2 regions of the Aminobacter sp. J44 genome follow, and region 2 is predicted to be linked to the other one. Evidence: riboswitches for the same ligand, from Rfam matches in the RefSeq annotation. Region 2 holds a riboswitch; the other holds the start of a gene.

Region 1 (11,100 bases), on a different contig from region 2:
CCTTGGACATGGCAATCCTTTGCGCTGGCGGGCCTCTGTGCCGCCGTTGCGGCGGGCGTTCGCTTGGTGACGGGAGTCTTTGAGCCGTCCGCGCCGCCGTTCCCGGCCTTTCTGTTCGCGACAATGGTGACGGCGATCGTGGGCGGCGCCGCGGCCGGCATCGTCTGTGCCGCCCTGGGCCTCGCTCTGTCGGCCTGGATGCTTTCCGCTCATGTGCCTGACGGTTTTACGGCTCCCGCACTCATCCAATACGCGCTTGTTTCGACCCTCATAATCTGGATCGCCTACGAGTATCGGCGACTGCTCCGACATGCCCAGGATCGGCAACAGGAAGCCGAGCGGCAGATGGCGCTCATTGAGGCCGAGAACGCCACGCTGAACATGATGGCGGCGGACAGACCGCTGAAGGAAACGCTGACGAGCCTCGTCAGGACGATCGAGCAGTATTCGAAGACTGGCGCGCGCGTCGATCCTATTGCTGGACGATGACGGTAAGCGGCTCCGTCACATGGCTGCTCCCAGCCTGCCTGACAGCTACAACCGCGCCATCGATGGCCTTGAGATCGGCCCGACCGCCGGCTCCTGTGGTTCGGCCGCCTACAACGGGGAGCCCGTCTACGTTTCTGACATCGATACTGACAGTCGTTGGGACAAATACCGCCATCTCGCTCGGGAACACGGCCATAGAGCGTGCTGGTCAACTCCCATCATGTCCCGGATGAACACTGTGCTCGGGACATTCGCGATCTACCATCGTGAGCCGCGCTCGCCCAAGCCCCACGAAATCGAAATCGTCACGCTTCTCGTGAAGATCGCGGCCCTCGCCATCGAAAGAGAGCGTGGAAGGCAGCAACGGCAGCTGCTTATGGACGAGCTGGCGCACCGGATGAAAAACTCGCTGGCTGTCGTCGGCGCGATCGCATCGAACACGCTGCGGCCCCACGTTGAGAAGGAACGCTACCAGGACTTCGAACGAAGGCTGATGGCTCTCGCTCAGGTGCAGTCGCTTCTGGCGCAGACCAACTGGGCAGGCATCGACGTTGGCGAACTGATCCGCAATATCGCCACCGCACCATTCAGGGACGGAACCGGGCGCTTCGAACTCGATGGCCCGCCTGTGAAGCTCCCCTCCCAGCTCACGCTTCCATCTGGCAAGGTCCGGATAGTATGGGGCTACGGTCAGCCCGCAGAGGAGAAGCACTTCTTCCTGAAGTGGAGCGAGAGCAACGTCGCGGGCGTTGCGGAGCCGAAGAGCAACGGGTTCGGTTCCAGGATGATTAAGCAGGCCTTCGCGCAGAGCGTTGGCGGAGATGCCGTCTGGAATTATCGACCTGAGGGGCTTGAGGTCGAAATCCGGCTCCCGGTCACAGCTCTCGAATATGACGTGAACGATCCCGCCCCTCACTAAGGACAGACTGCCGGAGCGCGCCTTGGCCCCGGCAGTTCGCCGTCATCGAGGAGCAACAGCTGCCCTGTCGAGGCTTTGTGCCAGCCCGACCAGCGACAGGAAAGATGACCTGTAGCCATAGGAATCGTTTCCGCGGGAGCTGGCCGCCATCGCCTTGATCTCTTCCCACGAGTGCTGCGCGAGGGACGGATCACGACGCAGCTTCTGTCCGAAACCCGCGACGGCGACCGAGAAGCGGACGTCCTGAGGCGCGTCGGCGAAATACTCGACCTCGTCGTCGTCCGTAACAGCCTTATCGATCAGCCGGCTCTCGTCTTCGTCGGGCAGCTTGTAGCGGATCTTGAGGAAGGCGTATTCGCCCTGAGCCTCTCCCGGGACGTCCGCGCCCTGCGGCTTCCCATAACGAAGATCGCTGATAAGCGCGGCCGGGCTGCCCTTTGGCGTGATCTCGTAGATTGCCGTTACCGAAGAGCCGGAGCCGATATCGCCCGCGTCGACGCGGTCGTTGTTGAAGTCCTCACGGGCAAGCTCACGCGTCTCGTAGCCGATGAGGCGATACTCGGATACCATGGACGGATTGAACTCGACCTGGAACTTCACGTCCTTGGCGATCGGGAAGACGGCCGAGGATGCCTCGTCCACCAGCACCTTCTGCGCTTCCGCGAGCGTGTCGATGTAGGCGGCCGTACCGTTGCCGTGCTGCGCGATCGTTTGCATCAGCTGGTCATTGTAGTTGCCGCGCCCAAACCCGAGGACGGAGAGGAACACGCCGCTTTCCCTGTGGCGTTCGATGGTGCGCTTCAGGTCCTCATCGCTCGTCTGCCCGACGTTAAAGTCGCCGTCGGTCGCCAGCATCACCCGGTTCACCCCGCCTTCAATGAACGCCTTGGAGGCAAGACGATAGGCGGTGTTGAGGCCAGCTTCGCCTGCCGTGCCGCCGCTCGGAGTAAGCCCGTCAATGGCCGCGTAGATGGCTGCCGTGTCGCTCGCCGAGGTCGGCTCGAGCACCACGCCCGCATGCCCGGCATACGTCACGATCGATACCTTGTCGTCCGGCGAGAGCGAGGCGACCAGCATGCGGAAGGCGTTCTTCAGAAGCGGCAGCTTATCAGGCGCGTTCATCGATCCCGACACGTCGATCAGGAAGACGAGATTGGCCTGCGGCCGCGTCTCAGGGATCACGTCGTATCCCTTGATCGCGACGTGCATCAGCTTCCGCCCCTGCGACCAGGGCGAGGGCATAACCGTTACCGTCGGGCGAAACGGCTCATCGCGCGTTTCCGGGAGCTGCCAGTCATAGGGGAAGTAGTTGACCAGCTCCTCGACGCGCACGGTGTCGGGGTTGGGCAGCTGCCCCATGTTGAGCAGGCTCCTGACCATCGAATAGGAAGCGGTGTCCACGTCGGCCGAGAACGTCGAGACCGGATGCTCGGCGACGCTCTTTACTCCGCTGCCCTTAAACTCCCGCACGCGGTCGCGGCTTTGCATGGACGACGGCAGACGATCCATGACTGGCGACGGGTAATTGCCGACGAAGGCGGGAGCAACCGCAACGCCGCGCTCGGCCATCACCATGCTTTCCATCGCCTTGCGAGCCGGCGGAGCTGGCTGCGGCGCGATGGGGACGATGCCGTCGTTTCTGAAGGCGGCTCCGCCTGCCGGGTGGGAGGCCATCTCCTGAACGACCGCAAGGCCGCTGTCTCGCATGTACTGCGTGTACATCCCGCCGACGACGAAGAAGGCTGCGCTTGCAACCGCCATTGACGCCGCCCCCGTCCAAAGCCACTTCCTCATGATGTCCCTCCATCCGTTAGACGTCTTGGACAAGAGACGCTTGACGGTGTCGGAACCTTGGGTCGCGCTGACGTTTTTTTCGTCGGCTTCGTCATAGGCGGTCATGGCCGCTGACAGAGCCTTCTTCCGGGCTTCCGAAGACGGCTTGACGGGCCTGGCCTGCCGCAGGATTTCGAATTCATCGTGCATAGGTCGCGCCCTCCGGTTCAGCCAGCAAGGCCCTCAGCTTTTTCTTTGCGTCATGGATGTGCCAGGAAACGGTCGCCTCGGAGCACTCCAGCGCTTCCGCGGCCTTCAGGTGGCTGAGGCCTTCGGAATAGACGAGAACGACGGCCTGACGGGTCTTTTCCGGAAGCGTCCTGACGGCTTCCCACAAACGCGTTGCCGCATCGTTGTCGTTCTCGCCTTCGTATCCTCCCGACACCTCATGCTCGGCGGCGACCGCCTGAGTGAGGTTTCGCCCTCTCTTTGCCTTGCGCTGGTGGTCGCAAGCCGCGTTGACGACGAGCCTGTACAGCCACGACGACAGGCTGCAGTCTCCTCGGAACGTTCGGATCGAACCTCCCAGACGCACGCACACCTCCTGCGCGACGTCTTCCGCATCCGCGCGATTGCCGAGATGTCTGTACGCCACGCGAAAGAACATGTCGTAGTGCATCTCGACAAGACGAGCGAAGGCTGCGCGGTCGCCATTGCGCGCAAGCACCAGGATCGTTTCGTCGGTGTCTTCCATCAGGTCCGCAGCCTTCTCATGCACCCTTAGACGTTTCGGGGTTCAAGTTCCTTGGGTGCCCAAGGAGATTTTTTAGCCGAGATTGTCTGGCCGCCGCCTGTCAGTGCGATTTCTTACGCGTGCCCACTTGGTGGGCGTTCTTTTGCCTTTCGATGCCGTCCGTTAGCCCCAATGATGCGCCGCAGCTTATTTGAAGCAAGAGGTTTTGGCTTTGCTGCGGCAAAGCTTGCCTAAACGACAACAGAAATCACGCGACATTTGGATCAAGGCGCGCATCCTCAGCCAGGGGCATTGACGGAGAAACGTGACGCGGTATTCTCTCCGCTGGGTCGAGGGCCGACCCAGTAGCCCGCCGCAGACCAAGCCGACTGTTCGTTGGCAGGCCCCATGAAGGCCAGGCGCGCCTTTCAACACGTTTTCCATGGATCGTGCGGGCTCCATCCGTGATGGAGAACGTCGATGCGCATCCACTTTACGAACACCTCTCGCCCAAAGGCCGTGGCCGCTGCGCTCCGAAAGGAGCTGGCGATGCAAGGAGTAAAGCTGTCTCTTAGACGATCGCTGGAGGTTGTCGCTAAGCTCTTCGGCTATCGCGACTGGAACCAGTTGTGTTCCTTGGCAGGTTCCGAACCGCCATCCCTGTCCGACCTTGACGTGGATGACGCGACGCGTTCCAGCCGGCGCACCTACCAGGCCGCGGTCCTCGTCCGCGGCCTGGGGATCAGCATGGCGCTCGCTCACCAACTGGTCGAACGGATTGGTCCGTCGAGGTACGGCACGCCGACCGATACGACCCGGATTTCATGGATCGTCGACGCGGTGATCGACGGGTCGCTCAGGAACCGCATGGAGCGGGCAGTTCTCGGTATCGTTGCTGTGGGACGCCCGGGCTTCCATCGAATTGACGACTATCTGACCGGGTTCTTTTACGAGAATCCGGCTGCGCGAGACGGATTAGTCGAGCACGTGCTTGCGAACGTGTGGGTAAACGCGTTTCGAGGCCCCAGGCCGAACGAGCATCAAGCTTGCTCGGCCGATCCCGTGGCGGAGGGGGCGGGACTGTCGTCTAACTTTCTCCATATAAGTTATTGATTTGTCTATACTGTTGGTAAACTGCAGACATGCCATCTGCCGTCCTCCCGTGAAGCTGAAACACGTTCTTAGCCAAATCGACGCCGATGATGCTAACTTCTTCCATGGATTGGCCTGCCCCCAACGTCACCGCCAGCAATTGTAGCGGACGCGCAATACGGCGTTGTCACTTAAACGTTGAAGTATTGGCACTATCGGGCGAAGTCACCTTGACGCCGTTCCCTTTCCCTGAATAGATCACCCCATTCCGAGGGGGGCGTCGAACGACGCTGAGATGGCGGTGAGCCGGACCCTTGAACCTGATCCGGGTCATACCGGCGTAGGAACGGAACAAGGGTTCGCCGCCGCCCCTTTCCCAATTCTTCGCTCTGCCTGGATCTCTATGATGACAATCAGGAGGTCGCCAATGCCATACAATTCTATCGCCTGCACCAGACCAACCGGCTGAAGCCGGCCGGATGGGAACGCTCTCCTCCCTACTGCGGACGCTGGTGACATTGCTCGGCGTCTGGCAGGCGATTGTCTGGATCTGGTCGCCGCCGCGATACATTCTCCCGACTCCGCTGGACGTGCTGGCCGCCATGCGGCGGCAACCTGCCTATCTGTTCGAGAATACGCTGGTCACGCTTGCCGAAATCCTCGCGGGTTTCGCGCTCGGCTCCATCCTCGGAGCCCTGACCGCTCTCGGCATGGCGGCGCTGCCCCGGCTCGGTCGGCGGGTCTGGCCGATAGTGCTAGTGCTGCAAGCGTTCCCCGTTTTCGTCATCGCGCCACTGCTGGTCATCTGGCTGGGCTTCGGCATGGCTTCGAAAGTGATGATGGCGACGCTCATCATCTTCTTCCCGGTGACATCGGCATTTGCTGACGGCCTGCGCCGCATCGACCAGGACCTGCTCGACGCCACGGCGCTGACCGATGCCAGCCACTGGCACGCGCTGCTGCATGTGCGGGTGCCGCTCGCCTTGCCGTCGCTCGTGTCCGGCCTGCGCGTCGCCGCGCCGCTGGCACCCCTTGGTGCAGTGGTCGGCGAATGGGTCGGCGCGTCGGCTGGGCTCGGCTTCGTCATGATCCAGGCCAATGCCCGCATGCAGACCGACATGGTCTTCGCCGCCATGACCATCCTCGCGGCCCTCACGCTGTTGCTGCGCCATGTCGTCGACGCGCTCGCGCCACACCTGACGCCCTGGGCGAAGGAACAGTGACCCCCTCGCTTTCACCCGAAAAACGGAGATTCTAATGATCTGCAAGACTGCCTTCGCTTTGGCTGCCAGCCTCATTCTGGCGAGCCCGGCTGCCGCCCAGGACAAATTGACTGTTTTGCTCGAATGGTTCGTCAATCCGGACCATGCACCTCTCGTCGTCGCGAAAGAGCTCGGATTGTTTGAGAAAGCGGGTCTCGAGGTCGAATTGCTGCCGCCGGCGGATCCCTCGATCGTGCCGCGCGCCGTCGCCTCGGGACAGGCCGAAATCGGCGTGCATTACCAGCCCAATCTCTATCTCGATCATGAGGCCGGGGTGCCGCTGGTGCGCTTTGGGACGCTGGTCGAAACCCCGCTCAATACGCTGACGGTTCTGGCGTACGGCCCGATTGATGACCTCACGGACCTTGCCGGCAAGCGCATTGGCTTTTCGGTTTCGGGCTTCGAGGACGTGATCCTGTCCACCATGCTGTCGAGCGCGGGCGTGAAGCCCGCGGACGTGAAGTTCGTGAATGTCAACTTCGCGCTGACCGCATCGCTGATCGGCGGTAAGGTCGAGGCGACCATTGGCGGCTATCGCAATTTCGAGCTGACGCAGATGCGGCTGGAGGGTCATGAGGGCAAGGCGTTCTTTCCCGAGGATCACGGCGTCCCCGTCTATGACGAACTGATCTTCGTCACCCGCCCTGACTTGGTGTCGGACGACCGCCTCACCCGCTTTCTGAACGTGGTCGAGCAGGGCGCGATCTATCTCACCAATCATCCGCAGGAGAGTTGGGAACTCTTCATCCGCGCTTATCCCGATCTCGACGATGAGCTGAACTGGCAGGCGTGGTCGGACACGCTGCCGCGTTTCGCCAAGCGCCCAGCCGCGCTGGATAGCGGACGCTACGAGCGTTTCGGAAAGTTCCTGGCTGAGAACGGCCTCATCAAGGCCGCACCGGCGCTCGACGACATCGCGGTCGAACTGCGATGAGCGCGCACCCGTTCCCGGCGGCGGATTTGCCGAAGCAGGCCTGCGACCTGCTGGATCGCGTGCGGGCAAGGCCGCCGCGTGTTCACTGTCTGATGAACACGGTGGTGCAGAAGCTCATCGCCGACGGTCTGTCGGGGTTGGGCGCCATTCCATCCATGACCTCCTCACCTGAGGAAGTGCAGACCTTCGTCGGGAAAGCCGACGTCCTCGTCGTCAATCTCGGCACGCTGGATGCGCAAAGGCGCGAGGCCATCGACCTCGCCCTCGATGGGGCTGAGGAAGGAGGAAAGCCTTGGGTGCTCGATCCCGCCCATTGCGATTATTCCGCGGTTCGGGCGGCATTAGCGCAGGACCTGCTGGCGCGATCGCCAACGATCTTGCGTGCCAACGCAGCCGAGCATCGGCTGCTCCAGGTGCCGCCCGGCGTGGTCGGAGTGCGGACCGGGGAGGAAGACCGCATCGAGTCCGGCGACACAAGGCTGCTGATCGGCAACGGTCATCCCTTCATGGCGAAGGTGACAGGAACGGGTTGCCTTTCGGGCGCGGTGATCGCGGCCTTCACCGCGGTCGGGGACGATCCCATCATCGCTGCGGCGTCGGCTATGCTCGTCATGGGGGTCGCGGCAGATATCGCGGCCCGCGAGGCGCGGGGGCCGGCCAGCTTCGGGATAGCGCTGCTCGATGTCCTGTCCGGGCTTTCCGAGAAAGACATCATCCAGAATGCGAGGGTGCGAAATGCATAAGGTCGATTACAGGTTGAACGCCATCGTTGACGGAAGTCTGCGCGACATTGGTGACCTGGCCGTGCTGGCGCGGATCGCGGCGGATAATGGGGCGACGATCATCCAGTATCGCGACAAGCAGGCGAGCACCCGCGAACTGCTCGAACAGGCGACAGCGATCCGCGCGGCTCTCGCCAGGAGCGGCGTGCCGCTGGTCGTAAACGACCGCGTCGACGTCGCGCTCGCCACCGGCGCGGACGGCGTTCATCTTGGCCGCGACGACCTCGACCCGGCCACGGCGCGCCGTCTTCTTGGCGCTGACGCAATCATTGGGGTGACGGTCAAGAACGACGCCGATGCCGATGCAGCGCTGGCGGCCCCGGTCGACTATGCCTGCATCGGCGGCGTGTTCGAGACGCTCTCCAAGAACAATCCGGACCCGCCTGTCGGTTTGGACGGCTTTGCGCGGCTGCGCGCCCGCATCCGGTCTGCGCGCCCGGACATGCCGGTCGGGGCTATAGCCGGGATCGACCTGATGCGCGCCGGTGATGTCGTCCGCGCCGGCGCGTCCGGTGTCGCCATGATTTCGAGGATTTTCCGGGCGGCCGATATCGCCACCGCGACGCGGGCGATGCGCGCGGCCGTCGACGCCGTCCTCAAGGAGAACTGCCAATGACAAAGATCGCGCTCACCATAGCCGGCTCGGACAGCGGCGGGGGTGCCGGCATTCAGGCAGACCTCAAGACCTTCTCCGCGCTCGGCGTATTTGGAGCCAGCGTGATCACGGCGCTCACCGCACAGAACACCAGAGGCGTGCGGGCCGTGGAAGATGTGTCTCCGGACATGATCGCGGCACAGATAGACACCATCTACGACGACATGGATGTCGGCGGGGTGAAGATCGGCATGGCCTCGCGGATAGAGACCATCGAGGTTATCGCCGATGGTCTGCAACGCCACGGCATACGCCCGGTGCTCGACCCGGTCATGGTCGCCACCTCGGGCGACCGGCTTTTGCGGGCCGACGCCATTGAGGCGTTGCGGACCCGGCTGGTGCCGCTGGCCGTGCTGGTGACGCCAAATCTGCCCGAGGCGGCGCTGTTGAGCGATTCTGGTCCTGCCGGGACCGAAAAGGAGATGCTGGCACAGGCCGAAGCCATTCTGCGTTCCGGCGCGAGAGCGGTCCTGCTCAAGGGCGGGCACGGCACGGGGGCCGAGAGCACCGACATTCTTTTCGACGGCAATGACGTGCAGCGCTTTACGGCGCCGCGTATCGCGACCGTTAACACCCATGGCACGGGCTGCACCCTGTCCGCCGCGATCGCCGCCGGGCTGGCGCAGTCCCTCTCGCTCGCCGACGCGGTTGGCCAGGCGAAGGATTACCTACAAGGGGCATTGCAGGCAGGGGCGGCCATGTCCGTCGGGCAGGGCAATGGGCCGGTTCATCATTTCCATCGCTGGTGGCCAGCGGCGTGAGCGGGACCGCGTCCAGAAGGGGCTTCCTGGTCTCTCACCTCGCTGCGCGCTGGCTGCGTTGGATTGAGCAGACACTGGGCGGCGTCTGCGCCGCGCTGCTGATGGCGCTGCTCGTCGTCGTACTGGCAACGGTCGTGCTGCGCTACGTCTTCGGGATGGGCTTCGTCGGCGCGGAGGATCTGGGCATCTGGCTGCATGTCGCGCTCATCGCCTTCGGCACGCCGCTGGCGCTCAACAGCGCGCTCGCCATGCGCCTTGACGTGTTCGTCATGAGGCTGCCGCCCCGTGGGCAAACAGCCGCTTCCGTCATTGCCGATATCTTCACGGTGCTCGCGGGACTTATACTCGCCTTCGGCAGCACCCGGATCGCGACGATGCTCGGCGGCGTGTCGCCGACGCTCGGCCTCCCGGAATGGATACGCTTCGGCTTCCTCGGGGCCGGCGGCGCGCTGATCGTGCTGGTTCTGGCTTTGCAGCGGCTTGCCGAGGGAAGGCCGGTGCGCCTTATGGCGGCGCTCGCGGCGGGTATTGCCCTGCATCTTGCCGCCACTCAGGTTTCGGTCCCTGTCGCGCTGTCGCCGAGCATCGTGCTCGGCCTGATCGCCGGGATCGGGCTGGTGTCAGCCGCGCCGCTGCCGCACGCTTTCATCGCCGCCGCCTATCTCGCCATCGCCTTCGGCAGCCCGATGCCGGAACAGGCGGTCGTGTCCTACACCGTCACCGGCATGTCGAGGTTCCTCCTTCTGGCAATCCCGTTTTTCCTCGTCGTGGGCGGCCTGCTGGCCATATCCGGTACGGCGGCGCAGATCGTCCGCTTCGCCGCCTCCCTTGTCGGGCATCGGCGCGCCGGTCTGGCGCAGACCACGCTTTTGACCAGCGTGCTGTTTTCCGGCGCGTCGGGATCCTCGGTCGCCAACGCCGCTTTCGCCTCCGCCGCCTTCCAGCCCGAACTGGTCAGGAACGGCTATCCGCCCGCGCAGGCCGGTGCGATCATCGCTTCCAGCTCGGTGCTGGACAACGTCATACCGCCCTCCATCGCCTTCCTCATTCTCGCCGTGGCGACGAACCTATCGGTCGGCGCGCTGTTCGTCGGCGGCTTCGTGGCTGGCGGCGTGATGGCGCTGTGCCTTGCTGTCGCCATACACCTCACGAGAAACGAGCAGGCGGCGCGACCGCGCGCGGACGCGTTGGAACGCTGGAGTTCGGCGCGTGCCGCCATCCCCGCCTTCGGGCTCGGCGTCATCGTCGTTGTCGGCATCCGTATGGGCGTCGTGACCGTCACTGAAGCGGCCGCGCTCGCCGCGCTCTACACGCTTTTCCTCGCCATCGGCGCGCGTGTGAAGACTGTGCCGCTCTACGCCGCGTTCCGCCAGTCTGCGGTCGAGGCCTCCGCCATCGGCCTCCTGATCGGTACGGCGGGGCCGTTCGCCTTCCTTCTCGCGGTCGACAACGTCTCGGGGCTGCTGTCATCCTTTGTCACCGGCTTCGGGCTGGGGCCGTTGGAGATGCTGATCGTCATCAATGTGCTGCTGCTCTTGATCGGGCTGGTGCTCGACATCGGCGCGGCGATCCTGCTCTTCGCGCCGATCTTCCTGCCGCTGGCGGTCGCGGCCAACATTGATCCCATCCATTTCGGCGTCATCCTCGTCGTCAACCTGATGATCGGCGGCCTGACGCCGCCGGTCGGAATGCTCGTCTTC
Region 2 (11,100 bases):
CGATCGTGGTCGATCCGTCCTTCGAGCCGATGTTCTATAGCCTTGCCGGCTACCGCGTCCTTGGCCGCCGTGCGGTGCGCGTCGACATCCTCGAGCGCCTTGCCGACCTGATCCGCCCGGCGCTTGCCTGGCGTGCCGGCTCCGGCCAGCGTCCGGACGGCGCCTTCGACGGGGCGTCGTTCTACGTAACGCCCGCGATGATGTCGATTCTCGGCGCCACTTCCGAGGACATGGAAGAGACGCTGAAGGGCCTCGGCTATCGCGCTGAAGCGAAGCCCGCAGCGGAAGTCGCTGCGAAGCTTGCGGAGCTTGACGCTGCTGCCGAGGCCAAGGCTGCTGCCGAGCAGCCGGCTGAGGCACCTGCTGAAGCCGCCGTCGAGGTTGAGGCTGGCGAAGCGCCCGCTGCAGACGCAACTGCTGACGATGCCGCTCCGGAAGCCGCAAGCGAGGCGCAGGAAGCTGCTCCTGAGGCTCCCGCCGCCGAGGCCGCACCGGTTGAGGCCGCTGCGGAGGGAGCTCCTGCTGCCGAAGCTGCTGCTGCAGAGCCTGCCGAAGAGCCGAAGCCGATCCTGCTGTGGCGTCCGGCCCGCTTCGAGGGCCGCCAGCAGCGCCAGAACCGCAACCAGCACGGTCGCGGCCAGCGCCGCGACGGCGAGCGCCAGGAAGGCGGCGAGGGCAGGGGCGAGCGCCCGGCTCGCGGCAAGTTCCAGGGCAAGCCTGGCGAGCAGCGTGGTGAGGGCAAGCAGCAGCGCCGCGAAGGCGGCCGTGGGGACCGCCGCGAGGGCGGTAAGCCGCAGTTAGCCGACAAGCAGGCACGTCCGCAGAAGCCGCGCGAGGAGCGCCCGGTCAAGCTCGATCCGGATTCTCCGTTCGCCAAGCTCGCGGCCCTGCGCGAGCAGCTGACCAAGAAGTAGATGAACGGCGTCGAGCGGCAACGCATCGACAAGTGGCTGTTCTTCGCGCGCGCGGTAAAATCCCGCTCGCTAGCAGCAAAACTGGTTCAGGCGGGGTATGTCCGCCTGAACCGCGAAAAGATCGACCAGGCCGCGCAACTGGTGAAGACCGGCGACGTGCTGACGATGAAGCTGGAACGCGGCGTGGTCGTCTGGCGGGTGCTTTTGCCCGGCAAGCGGCGCGGCCCAGCCGAAGAAGCGCGTACCCTCTACGAAGACCTGACGACGCGCGAGGAACCACCAGCCTGAGGGGCGATGCGCAAATGCATTCCTGCATTGCGCACTTGCGCGGATTGGTCACCCTTGCGCACATCCGGCGAAGGGTTTACCTCACCGCCGGACCCTAGCAGACTGAAAGCCGGGCGGAGCCACTCATGACCTATGTCGTCACAGACAACTGCATCCGATGCAAATACACCGACTGTGTGGAAGTATGCCCGGTCGATTGCTTCTATGAAGGCGAGAACATGCTCGTCATTCATCCGGACGAGTGCATCGATTGCGGCGTTTGCGAACCGGAGTGCCCTGCAGACGCTATCAAGCCGGATACCGAGCCCGGCCTCGACAAGTGGCTGCAGATTAATGCCGAATATGCGGCAAAATGGCCCAACATCACGGCGAAGAAGGACGAGCTTCCGGAAGCCAAGGAATTTGACGGCGTGCCGGACAAGTTCGACCAGTACTTCTCGTCCGAGCCCGGCTCAGGTGACTGAAATACGTGGATTTTTGGGGCTTCCTTACGCAAGGTAAGGTTGTGCCATCCGACCTGCGATTGATTCGCCCTATAGCGCGAAATGCGGCAACGCAAGTTCGCGCATGCGGCAAATTGTTGAATCTCGCGACTTTTTATGTTACATATCTAGCAACATGCCGATGACAAATTGTCGATTCATGGCGCTAGCGCTTTAATCTCGAAAGGCTGCAACTCATCCGAACCAGGGCGACCTGGGTCGGGCCGGTTCTTTGACCTTGCCCGACACAAAGGCTTCCTTCGGATGACGCGGCCTTTTTGTCATGCGTGGCAGTTGGCTGGCCGGCTTGTCGGCCGCGAATCCACGCGCTCTCGATAGCGCGTGATAAAGAAGGAGTACAGGGCGTATGGCAACCCAGCAGAAGAAAACCGCGACTAAGCACGGCTTCAAGACCGGGGAATTCATCGTATACCCGGCTCACGGCGTCGGTCAGATCACTGCCATCGAAGAGCAGGAAGTCGCGGGACACAAGCTGGAACTCTTCGTCATCGACTTTCAGAAGGACAAGATGCGCTTGAAGGTGCCGGTGGCCAAGGCCGCCACGATCGGCATGCGCAAGCTCTCCGAGACCGACTACGTCGACCGCGCGCTCAAGGTTGTTCAGGGACGTGCCCGCGTGAAGCGCACCATGTGGTCGCGCCGCGCCCAAGAGTATGACGCGAAGATCAATTCGGGCGACCTCATCTCGATCTCCGAGGTTGTCCGCGACCTGTACCGCGCCGAAAACCAGCCCGAGCAGTCCTATTCCGAACGCCAGCTCTACGAGGCTGCCCTTGACCGCATGGCGCGCGAGATCGCTGCCGTGAACAAGATGTCGGACACCGAGGCTATCCGCCTGATCGAGCTCAATCTCGCCAAGGGCCCGCGCCGCGGCGCGAAGGCGGACAACGAGGAGTCCGAGCAGGAAGAAGCCGCATAAGCTTTCCAAAGCTTCAAGTACTTCCAAAAGACCCGGTCGCTCACGGCCGGGTCTTTTCTTTTGCTCCTGCTGCGCCACCTTTGGAACTTATGGACCGGGATCTGCGTATTTACTGACGCAGCATCCGGCCACCCCTCATGCTGCACTGGCCGATCTCCCGATCGGTCCCATTTCCTGTGCGCGAGCTTTCCCCCCGCTCGCCCGCGACGAATGGAGCGCGACATGGACGATTCCGCACGCCGCAGCATGGTTCGCGAGGCCATGAAGGCCCCCTATCTCGAACGCGAGCAGGAACACGAGCTGGCCCTGCGCTGGCGCCAGGGTGACCAGAACGCCATGCATCAGATCGCCACCGCGCACATGCGGCTGGTCATCTCCATGGCTGGGAAGTTCCGCCACTTCGGGCTACCGACTGCAGACCTGATCCAAGAAGGCCATGTCGGCCTCCTGGAGGCAGCCTCCCGATTCGAACCAGACCGGCAGGTCCGCTTCTCGACCTACGCCACCTGGTGGATCCGTGCCTCGATGCAGGACTTCATCCTGCGCAACTGGTCGATCGTGCGCGGCGGCACATCATCGGCGCAGAAGGCGCTCTTCTTCAATCTCCGACGCCTGCGGGCTCGGCTCGCGCAGGACAATCGCGAGCTGACCGGCGAGGCGCTTTATCGCGAACTCGCAGAAGCGCTCGGTGTGCCGGTGAGCGACGTCGAGACGATGGACGCGCGGCTGTCTGGCTCCGACACCTCGCTGAATGTGCAGGTGGGTTCGGAAGGTGAGGGCACGGCAGAGCGCCAGGATTTTCTGGTCTGCGATAAGCCGCTACCGGATGAGGTTGTTGGCGATACGATCGACACCGAGCGACGGCTCCAGTGGCTGCAGCGGGCGCTGAAGACGCTCAACCCGCGCGAGTTGCAGATCATCCGCGAACGCCGGCTGCGTGACGAAGGAGCTACACTCGAGTCGCTCGGCACGACGCTTGGGATTTCCAAGGAGCGTGTGCGGCAGATTGAGGGTCGCGCCATCGAAAAGTTGCGGTTTGCCCTGAGCCACAACGAGCCGCGCAACCGCAACGCTGCCTAGGCAGCGCTTCGCTACCTGTCCGTGATGATCTTCACCTTGCCGCCGGCTGAAACGGTGGCGCTTTCGCTCATCCCGTTGATCAGGCGGAACATGTCGATCTTGCGATCGACGCCTTCCATGCGAGCCGCGAGCGTTGCCACCGTATCGCCCGGGCGGACCGTCACGATCCTCACCCGCAGCGGGTTGAGCGACTGGCGCTCGGCGGCGCTGAGTACGCGGAAGCTGTTGCTGACGGCGCTTGCCGTTGACTCCAGCCGGGTGCTGGCGGCCGGGGCAGCCGTCAGGAGGCGGTAGACCTCGCCCTCGGCTCGGATCACTGTCACGTCGAACTGCCAGCCCTCGGCGCGCGCGCGGGCGGAGACGGCTTCGTTGCCGTTGATCGAGCGCTTGCGGATACTGCTTGGATCGAGCCCTGCAACCCAGCCGGACTGGATGTAATCGGTAAGCGGCACGCGCCGGTCGATCGACACGCCGTCGAAGCGGATGGCGATGTCGCCGGGGCCGGCCGCCGTTACCGCTGCCGCCGAATTGTCGATGACGAAGCCTTCTGGTACCGAGAATGAGATGCCCAGTTTCGGATGCAGGAAGGTGCGGCCGCGCACGAACCCTTCCTGCGGCGTGTCGCCGAAGAGCATGCCGTCGATGCCGGCAAGGAAGGAGTCGCGGTCGCGGTTGCCGGTTCCGGGCGGCGCATACTGGCGAGCATGGCGAAGCGCCAGTTCAATGCGCTGCGGCGCGGTCGGGTGACTTGCAAGGAAGTCGAGACCCTGGTCCTCCTGGCCGGTTACGCTGCGCGAGGCGCTATAAGCGGCCATGGACTGCAGGAAGCGGGCTGCGGCGAACGGATCGTAACCGGCGCGAGCGATGGAGCGGATGCCAACGGCGTCGGCCTCGAGTTCCTGATTGCGCGAGAATTGGGCAAGGCGCAGCTTGCCGCGCACCAGCGCCACGCGTGCAGCCGGGTCACCGCCAAGCACTTCCGTGGCAACCTTGGTCGCCAGGACCTCCTCGGCCTCACGCTGCTGGCGCTGGACACCGTGATTTGCGGTCACGTGCGCCATCTCGTGCGCAAGCACCGCCGCGAGCTCAGCCGAGTCGTTCGCGAGCGCGAGCAGGCCGCGTGTCACATACAGATAGCCGCCGGGCAGCGCGAAGGCGTTGATGTTCGGCGAGTTGAGAATAGTGATCTGGTAGGTCTGGTTCGGGTTTTCCGGATCGAGCGTCAGCGAACCGACGACGCGCGCGACCATGCGCTCCAGCTTCGGGTCAGAATATTCGCCGCCATAGGTGGCAAGGATGCGCGGATGCTGCTCGCGCGCCAGCGCCGTCAGGCGGTCGCCGCGGGTGACCGTGTCTACCGTGACAGGGTTGGCTGACGGCTTGAAGGCACTTTCGTCGCCGCTCAGAACCTGGCAGCCAGTCATGCTGACGCCAAGCGCAAGCGCAATCAGCCCGCGCCGCACGAGGCGGGCCGGCGACTGCGAGGTCCGGTCCCTCATCGGATCAACCAATGCTGTCGGCAGATTCCAGCCCTTTCCTCTAACCATCATGAAACGAAGCAGATCGCGAAGGGTTGCTCCGTTCGCAAAGCCGATTTCGCAAACGCACACATACCATGTAGTCAGCGAGCAATGCGTGGCAAATATGTCCGCATCCGGGCGAAATGGACGCAGTCAGGCACCAATATAGGCACGGAAAGCGTCAGGTGCAGTGCGCGAGAACATGGTAGTGGTGTCCTCGAATGCCACGATGCTACCCGCCTCGATGAAGGCGATTCGATCGGCAATCAGCTGCGCATCTTCGGGGTGGTGGGTGACCATCAGGATCGTCATCCCATGGTCGAAGTGGAGCTGACGGACGAGCGCCAGCATCTCGCGTCTAAGCGCAGGCCCAAGCGAGGCAAAAGGCTCGTCAAGCAGTAGCACCGGGCGGTCGCGAACCAGCACGCGCGAGAGCGCCACGCGCTGGCGTTCGCCGCCCGAAAGCTCCGACGGCAGACGGCGCTCCTTCCCGGCAAGGCCGGTTTGGGCAAGCGCCCGGGCGATGTCGGCGCGGTCAGCATCGGTCAGGCGCAGGGAGGGCGAGCGGCCGAGGCCGACATTGTCCTCGACAGAAAGGTGCGCAAACAGGTTGTTTTCCTGAAACACCATCGAGACGGGGCGTTCGGCGGGCTCGAGGCCGGTGACATCTCCGCCGTCGATCAGCACCTTGCCAGAGACAGGCTTCTCGAAGCCGGCAATCAGGTTGAGCAGGGTGGTCTTGCCGGATCCGCTCGGTCCCATGATCGCAATCACGGAGGACGCAGGTACCGAAAGGCCGAACTCCATGCGGGTCTCGCCGTAGCTGAAGACGAGATTGTCGAGTTCGATCGATGCGCCACTCATGCGCTTCTCCGTGTGCGGTCGACGAGCATCATCAGCGCGAGGCAGACGATGCCGAGAAAGAGCGCAACGCCGGCGGCATCGGCGGTGCGATAGCTGCCCATGCGCTCGAACAGCAGATAGGGCAGGGTCTTCACCACGTCGCTGCCGAACAGCGCAATGACGCCAAGATCGCCGAGCGACAGCGCCATCGCGAAGGCAAAGGCGGTGAAGGCCGGGCGGCGGATCGACGGCCAGTCGATCAGGCGCAGGCGGTTGATACCGGAAATGCCAAGCGAGGCGCAGAGCCGGTCGTGGCGCTCGGCTGCGCCGTCCCAGGCGGGGCGGATGGCGCGGATGGCAAACGGCATCGCCATCACCGCATTGACCGTCACCACCATTACCGGCGCGACCGAGAAGACGCTGCCGCTGTCAATGAGGAGGATGAACCAGCCAGCACCCACCACGACGGGCGGCACGACAAGGACGAAGCTGGCGCCGGTGTCGAACAGTCGCTCGAGGAAGCTGGGTGAGGCTGTCCGACCGCGGCTGCGCTCCATGGCGCTGCGGGCCATGGTGAGCGACAGCGACAGCAGCAGACTGAGCGCTGCGGCAATGAAGGCAAGGCCAAGGCTGGTGAGCGTGGCGCGATGGACAGCTGGATCGCTCGCCAGCCGGACAAGGTCGGCCTGAACCCCGGAGATGATCGTCGAGACGAAGGGACCTGCGACGAAGGCGAGGGCCACGAGGATGACCAGCGCGTTGAAGAAGGTTTCGGGGCCGCGCGCCATATTGGGGCGCCGACGCGCGACCGGCATGTTGGCGTCGGCAACCATGTCTGCGCCCGCGCGTACCAAAAGGATCACCACGACGACGGTGAGCGCGATCTGCAGCGCGGTCAGCGCCACCGCCCGGGCAGGATCGAAGTCGAAGCGCAACGCCTGATAGATCGCGACCTCCAGCGTCGTCGCGCGCGGACCTCCGCCAAGCGTCAGGACGATGGTGAACGAGGTGATGCAGAGCATGAAGATGAGCCCTGCAACGCCCGGCAGCGCCGCGCGCATCACCGGCCATTCGATCAGGCGGAACGTTGTCCGTGGCCCCATGCCAAGCTGGGCGGCGAGCCGCCACTGATCTGTCGGCACCGTGTCAAGCGCATGCAGCAGAAAGCGGGTGGCGAGCGGCAGGTTGAAGAAGACGTGGGCAACCAGAATGCCGGAAAGGCCGTAGATGCCCTGCCACGGCTCGCCGGTAAGCCAGGCGAGCGCATCGGCGAAGATGCCGGCGCGGCCGAGCAGAGCAAGGATGCCGAGCGATGCTACGATCGCCGGCACTGCCAGCGGCAGCGCAAACAGCCGCAGGATAAAGCTGCGGCCCCAGAAGACTGGGTGGCGTGCAAGAGCGCGGGCGACGAGGATTGCCGGGCAGACCGACAGCAGCGTCGACAGCAGCGCCTGCCACAGCGTGAAGCGGGTGATGCGGAAGAGGTAGGAGTCAAACGCAGAAGCAGCGCCCGACCAGTCGTCGAGCGCCTCGCTGATCAGCCCTGCGAATGCCCCGCCAATCAGCAGCCCGACCGCCGCGAGACCGGCGATGCCGACAAGGACGCGGCTGTCGCGGTAGACTCCCATCCGCGCGCTCAGCGGCTCATGACGTCGAGCCATTCCCGGATCCAGGCATCGCGGTTGGCCGCGATCTCCTCGGGCGAGAAGGCGAGCGTCTTCGCCGGTTTCACCGCGCGGTCGAAAGCCGGGTTGAGCGGGCCGGACGTCTCGCCGGCCGGGAACATCCAGTTGGTCTCGGGGATCGCGTCCTGGAAGCCGGGGCCAGTCATGAATTCAAGGAACTGCTTCGTCAGCGGGTTCTCCGCGCCTTTGGTGGTCGCGGCGGCGACTTCCACCTGCAGGTAATGGCCTTCCTCGAAGGCCATCGCCTTATAGCGGGTCGAGTCTTCGTTGATCTCATGATAGGCGGGCGAGGTAGTGTAGGACAGCACCATCGGCGCCTCGCCGCTGGTGAACAGGCTGTAGGCCTCACTCCAGCCGGGGGTGACGGTCAGGACGCGCAAGCTGAGATTCTCCCAGGCTTCGCTCGCCTTGTCGCCATAGACCGCCTTCACCCACAGGAGCAGGCCAAGGCCCGGCGTCGAGGTGCGCGGGTCCTGGATGACGATCTTCTGTTCCGGATAGCCGTCGACGAGGTCCTTCAGGCTCTTGTAGGGCGTCGAAAACGCCTCCGTGTCCTGGATGATGGCGAAATAGCCGTAGTCGAAGGGGACGAAGGTGTCGTCGCTCCAGCCGCCGGGGACGTCGACCTTGTCGAGCGAGATACCGTGCGGCGCGAACAGGCCGGTTTCCTTCGCCTCATGGGTGAGGTTGGTGTCCAGGCCGAGCACGATGTCGGCGGATGTGCTCTTGCCCTCGAGCTTGACGCGATTGAGCAGGGCCACGCCGTCTGCCACCGCGACGAAGTCGACGGTGCAGTTGCAGATCTCCTCGAAGTTCTTCTTCACGACAGGGCCGGGGCCCCATTCGGCGGTGAGGCTTTCGTAGGTGTAGATGGTGAGCTTGTCCTGCGCCGCGGCCGGAACGGCCACGAGAGCGGTCGAAAGAGCAAGTAGCGAAAGAAACTGTCTGCGCATCGGCGCCTCCTCTGGTTGTTGCAAGGGAATTGGCGCCATGTCGAGCGTCTAATCCCTCCGCCGGTACGAGCCGGATCAGGTTCAGCGGGTTGGCTGGACTTGCGTCCCTTGCCTCTCAGCCCGGACACGCCTTCGCGTACCGGGCACCCCGTTAGAGCAGGGAAAGAGATAGAGCGGGTCCTGTGCACATGCAAGCGGTTTAACTTCCGCTGCGTGGCGTGGTAGAGGCGAGCCCATGACGCATCCGACCACCCGTTTCGCGATCCTCCTTGGCGGCGATCTCGTCGTGACTCCGCGCCTGCTTGCGCAGGTGGAGGGCGCGCGCGTAATCGCAGCAGATTCCGGCATGCGGCATGCGGCGGGGCTGGGTGTTGCGCCGGAACTGTGGACCGGAGACTTCGACTCCGTCGACGAGGCGATGCGCGCCGAGCATTCGGCAACGCCAGTCGAAGAGTTTCCGCGCGACAAGGACAAGACCGACGGCGAGATCGCGGTGCAGGCGGCGCTGAAGCGCGGCGCGCGCGAACTCCTGCTGGTAGGCGCGTTCGGCGGCGCGCGGGCCGACCATGCTTTCCTGCATCTGGCGGCCGCGATGCGTCTTGCCGAAAGCGGCGTTGGCTGCCTGCTTACCAGCGGCGTGCAGGAAGGCGTGCCGTTGCTTGTGGGCAAGGACCGCAGCTTCGACTACGACGACGGCACGCTGTTCAGCGTGCTCCCCTTTTCCGAGCTCAACGGGCTCACCATATCGGGCGCGAAGTGGCCGCTGACGGACCATCACGTTCCGTTCGGTTCGTCGCTTACCCTATCCAATGAAGTGCGCGGTACCCTCACTGCGCGTCTTGCTTCCGGCAGGGCCCTGCTGGTCGCTCATCCTGTTTCCTCCTTCTCGATGTGACCCATGGCACCACCGCTTCTTTCCCTTGACGGCATCAGGCTGACCTTTGGCGGCACGCCGCTTCTCGACGGCGCCGATCTCGCGGCTTCGGCCGGCGACAAGATCGCGCTGGTAGGGCGCAACGGCTCCGGCAAGTCCACCCTGCTGAAAATCGCGGCGGGGATGGTCGAGGCGCAGGACGGCGAGATCTTCCGCCAGCCCTCGGCGACGATCCGCTACCTGCCGCAGGAGCCCGACATGGAGGGCTTCGATACGGTCCGCGCCTATGTCGAGGCGGGGCTGGGGCCGGCGGATGACGTCTACCGTGCAGCCTATCTCATCGAGAATCTCGGCCTCACCGGCGACGAGAACCCGAAGACGCTGTCGGGCGGCGAGGCGCGCCGCGCCGCGCTTGCGCGCGTCATGGCGCCGGAGCCGGACATCCTTCTCCTCGACGAGCCGACCAACCACCTCGACCTCACCACAATCGAGTGGCTGGAAGGCGAGTTGCAGCGCACCAAGTCGGCGCTGATCATGATCTCGCACGACCGCCGCTTCCTCGAGCGCGTCTCTCGCGCCGTCATCTGGCTCGACCGTGGCGTCACCCGCCGTCTCGAGAAGGGCTTTGCGCATTTCGAGGAGTGGCGCGACAAGATCCTCGAGGAAGAGGAAAAGGAGCACTTCAAGCTCGGTCGCCAGATCGTTCGCGAGGAGCACTGGCTGCGCTATGGCGTGACCGCCCGGCGCAAGCGCAACATGCGCCGTCTCGGCGAGCTGCAGACGATGCGCGTGCAATACCGCCAGCGCAAAGGGCCGGAGGGTCTCGCAACCATGACGGCGGCGGATGCGAACGAGTCCGGCAAGCTGGTCATCGAGGCGAAGAACATCGAGAAGCGTTTCGGTGACATGGTGGTCGTCCAGGGCTTTTCGACCCGCATCCAGCGCGGCGACCGCGTCGGCTTCGTGGGACCGAACGGAGCAGGCAAGACGACGCTGCTCAAGATGCTGATCGGCGAGCTTGCGCCCGACGGTGGTACGGTGCGCCTTGGCGCCAACCTAGAAATCGCCACGCTCGACCAGAAGCGCTCGCTCGATCCGCAGGAGACGCTGACGCATTACCTCACCGACGGACGCGGGGAGAACCTGATCGTCAACGGCGAGCAGAAGCACGTCGTCTCTTACATGAAGGATTTTCTGTTCAAGCCGGAACAGGCGCGCACGCCGGTGCGGGAGCTTTCGGGCGGCGAACGGGCAAGGCTGGTGCTGGCCAGGCTTCTGTCGCGGCCGGCGAACCTTCTGGTGCTCGACGAGCCCACCAACGACCTCGACATGGAGACGCTGGACCTTCTGCAGGAGCTCGTCGCGAACTTCCCCGGCACGGTGCTGCTGGTCAGCCACGACCGCGACTTCCTTGACAGGACCGTGACGAGCACGATCGCGCCGGCGGGCGATGGCCGCTGGATCGAATATGCCGGCGGCTACACCGACATGCTCGCGCAGCGCGGCGGCGAGAAGCTCGAC

What was found. Region 2 has a riboswitch for thiamine pyrophosphate ahead of thiB (thiamine ABC transporter substrate binding subunit). Riboswitches for the same ligand answer to the same signal wherever they lie in the genome.
Region 1: another riboswitch for thiamine pyrophosphate. It lies ahead of L610_RS17210 (ABC transporter permease); the one in region 2 lies ahead of thiB (thiamine ABC transporter substrate binding subunit).

What each region holds. Positions count from the first base shown of each region.
Region 1 covers NZ_VLJG01000058.1:1,285-12,384, reverse strand. The annotation lists gene L610_RS17235 (hypothetical protein) at 67-489, shown strand; gene L610_RS17230 (HWE histidine kinase domain-containing protein) at 509-1,408, shown strand; gene L610_RS17225 (VWA domain-containing protein) at 1,451-3,391, opposite strand; gene L610_RS17220 (RNA polymerase sigma factor) at 3,381-3,935, opposite strand; gene L610_RS17215 (glyoxalase superfamily protein) at 4,395-5,027, shown strand; TPP riboswitch at 5,268-5,370, shown strand; gene L610_RS17210 (ABC transporter permease) at 5,486-6,229, shown strand; gene L610_RS17205 (ABC transporter substrate-binding protein) at 6,264-7,202, shown strand; gene L610_RS17200 (hydroxyethylthiazole kinase) at 7,199-7,945, shown strand; gene thiE (thiamine phosphate synthase) at 7,938-8,600, shown strand; gene thiD (bifunctional hydroxymethylpyrimidine kinase/phosphomethylpyrimidine kinase) at 8,597-9,400, shown strand; gene L610_RS17185 (TRAP transporter large permease subunit) at 9,427-11,100, shown strand, end outside.
Region 2 covers NZ_VLJG01000007.1:72,422-83,521, forward strand. The annotation lists gene L610_RS04070 (helicase-related protein) at 1-914, shown strand, start outside; partial or broken gene L610_RS04075 (RNA-binding S4 domain-containing protein) at 915-1,199, shown strand; gene fdxA (ferredoxin FdxA) at 1,328-1,666, shown strand; gene L610_RS04085 (CarD family transcriptional regulator) at 2,052-2,624, shown strand; gene L610_RS04090 (RNA polymerase factor sigma-32) at 2,847-3,704, shown strand; gene L610_RS04095 (M48 family metalloprotease) at 3,716-5,203, opposite strand; gene thiQ (thiamine ABC transporter ATP-binding protein) at 5,378-6,088, opposite strand; gene thiP (thiamine/thiamine pyrophosphate ABC transporter permease) at 6,085-7,728, opposite strand; gene thiB (thiamine ABC transporter substrate binding subunit) at 7,704-8,705, opposite strand; TPP riboswitch at 8,741-8,866, opposite strand; gene L610_RS04115 (thiamine diphosphokinase) at 8,941-9,600, shown strand; gene L610_RS04120 (ABC-F family ATP-binding cassette domain-containing protein) at 9,604-11,100, shown strand, end outside.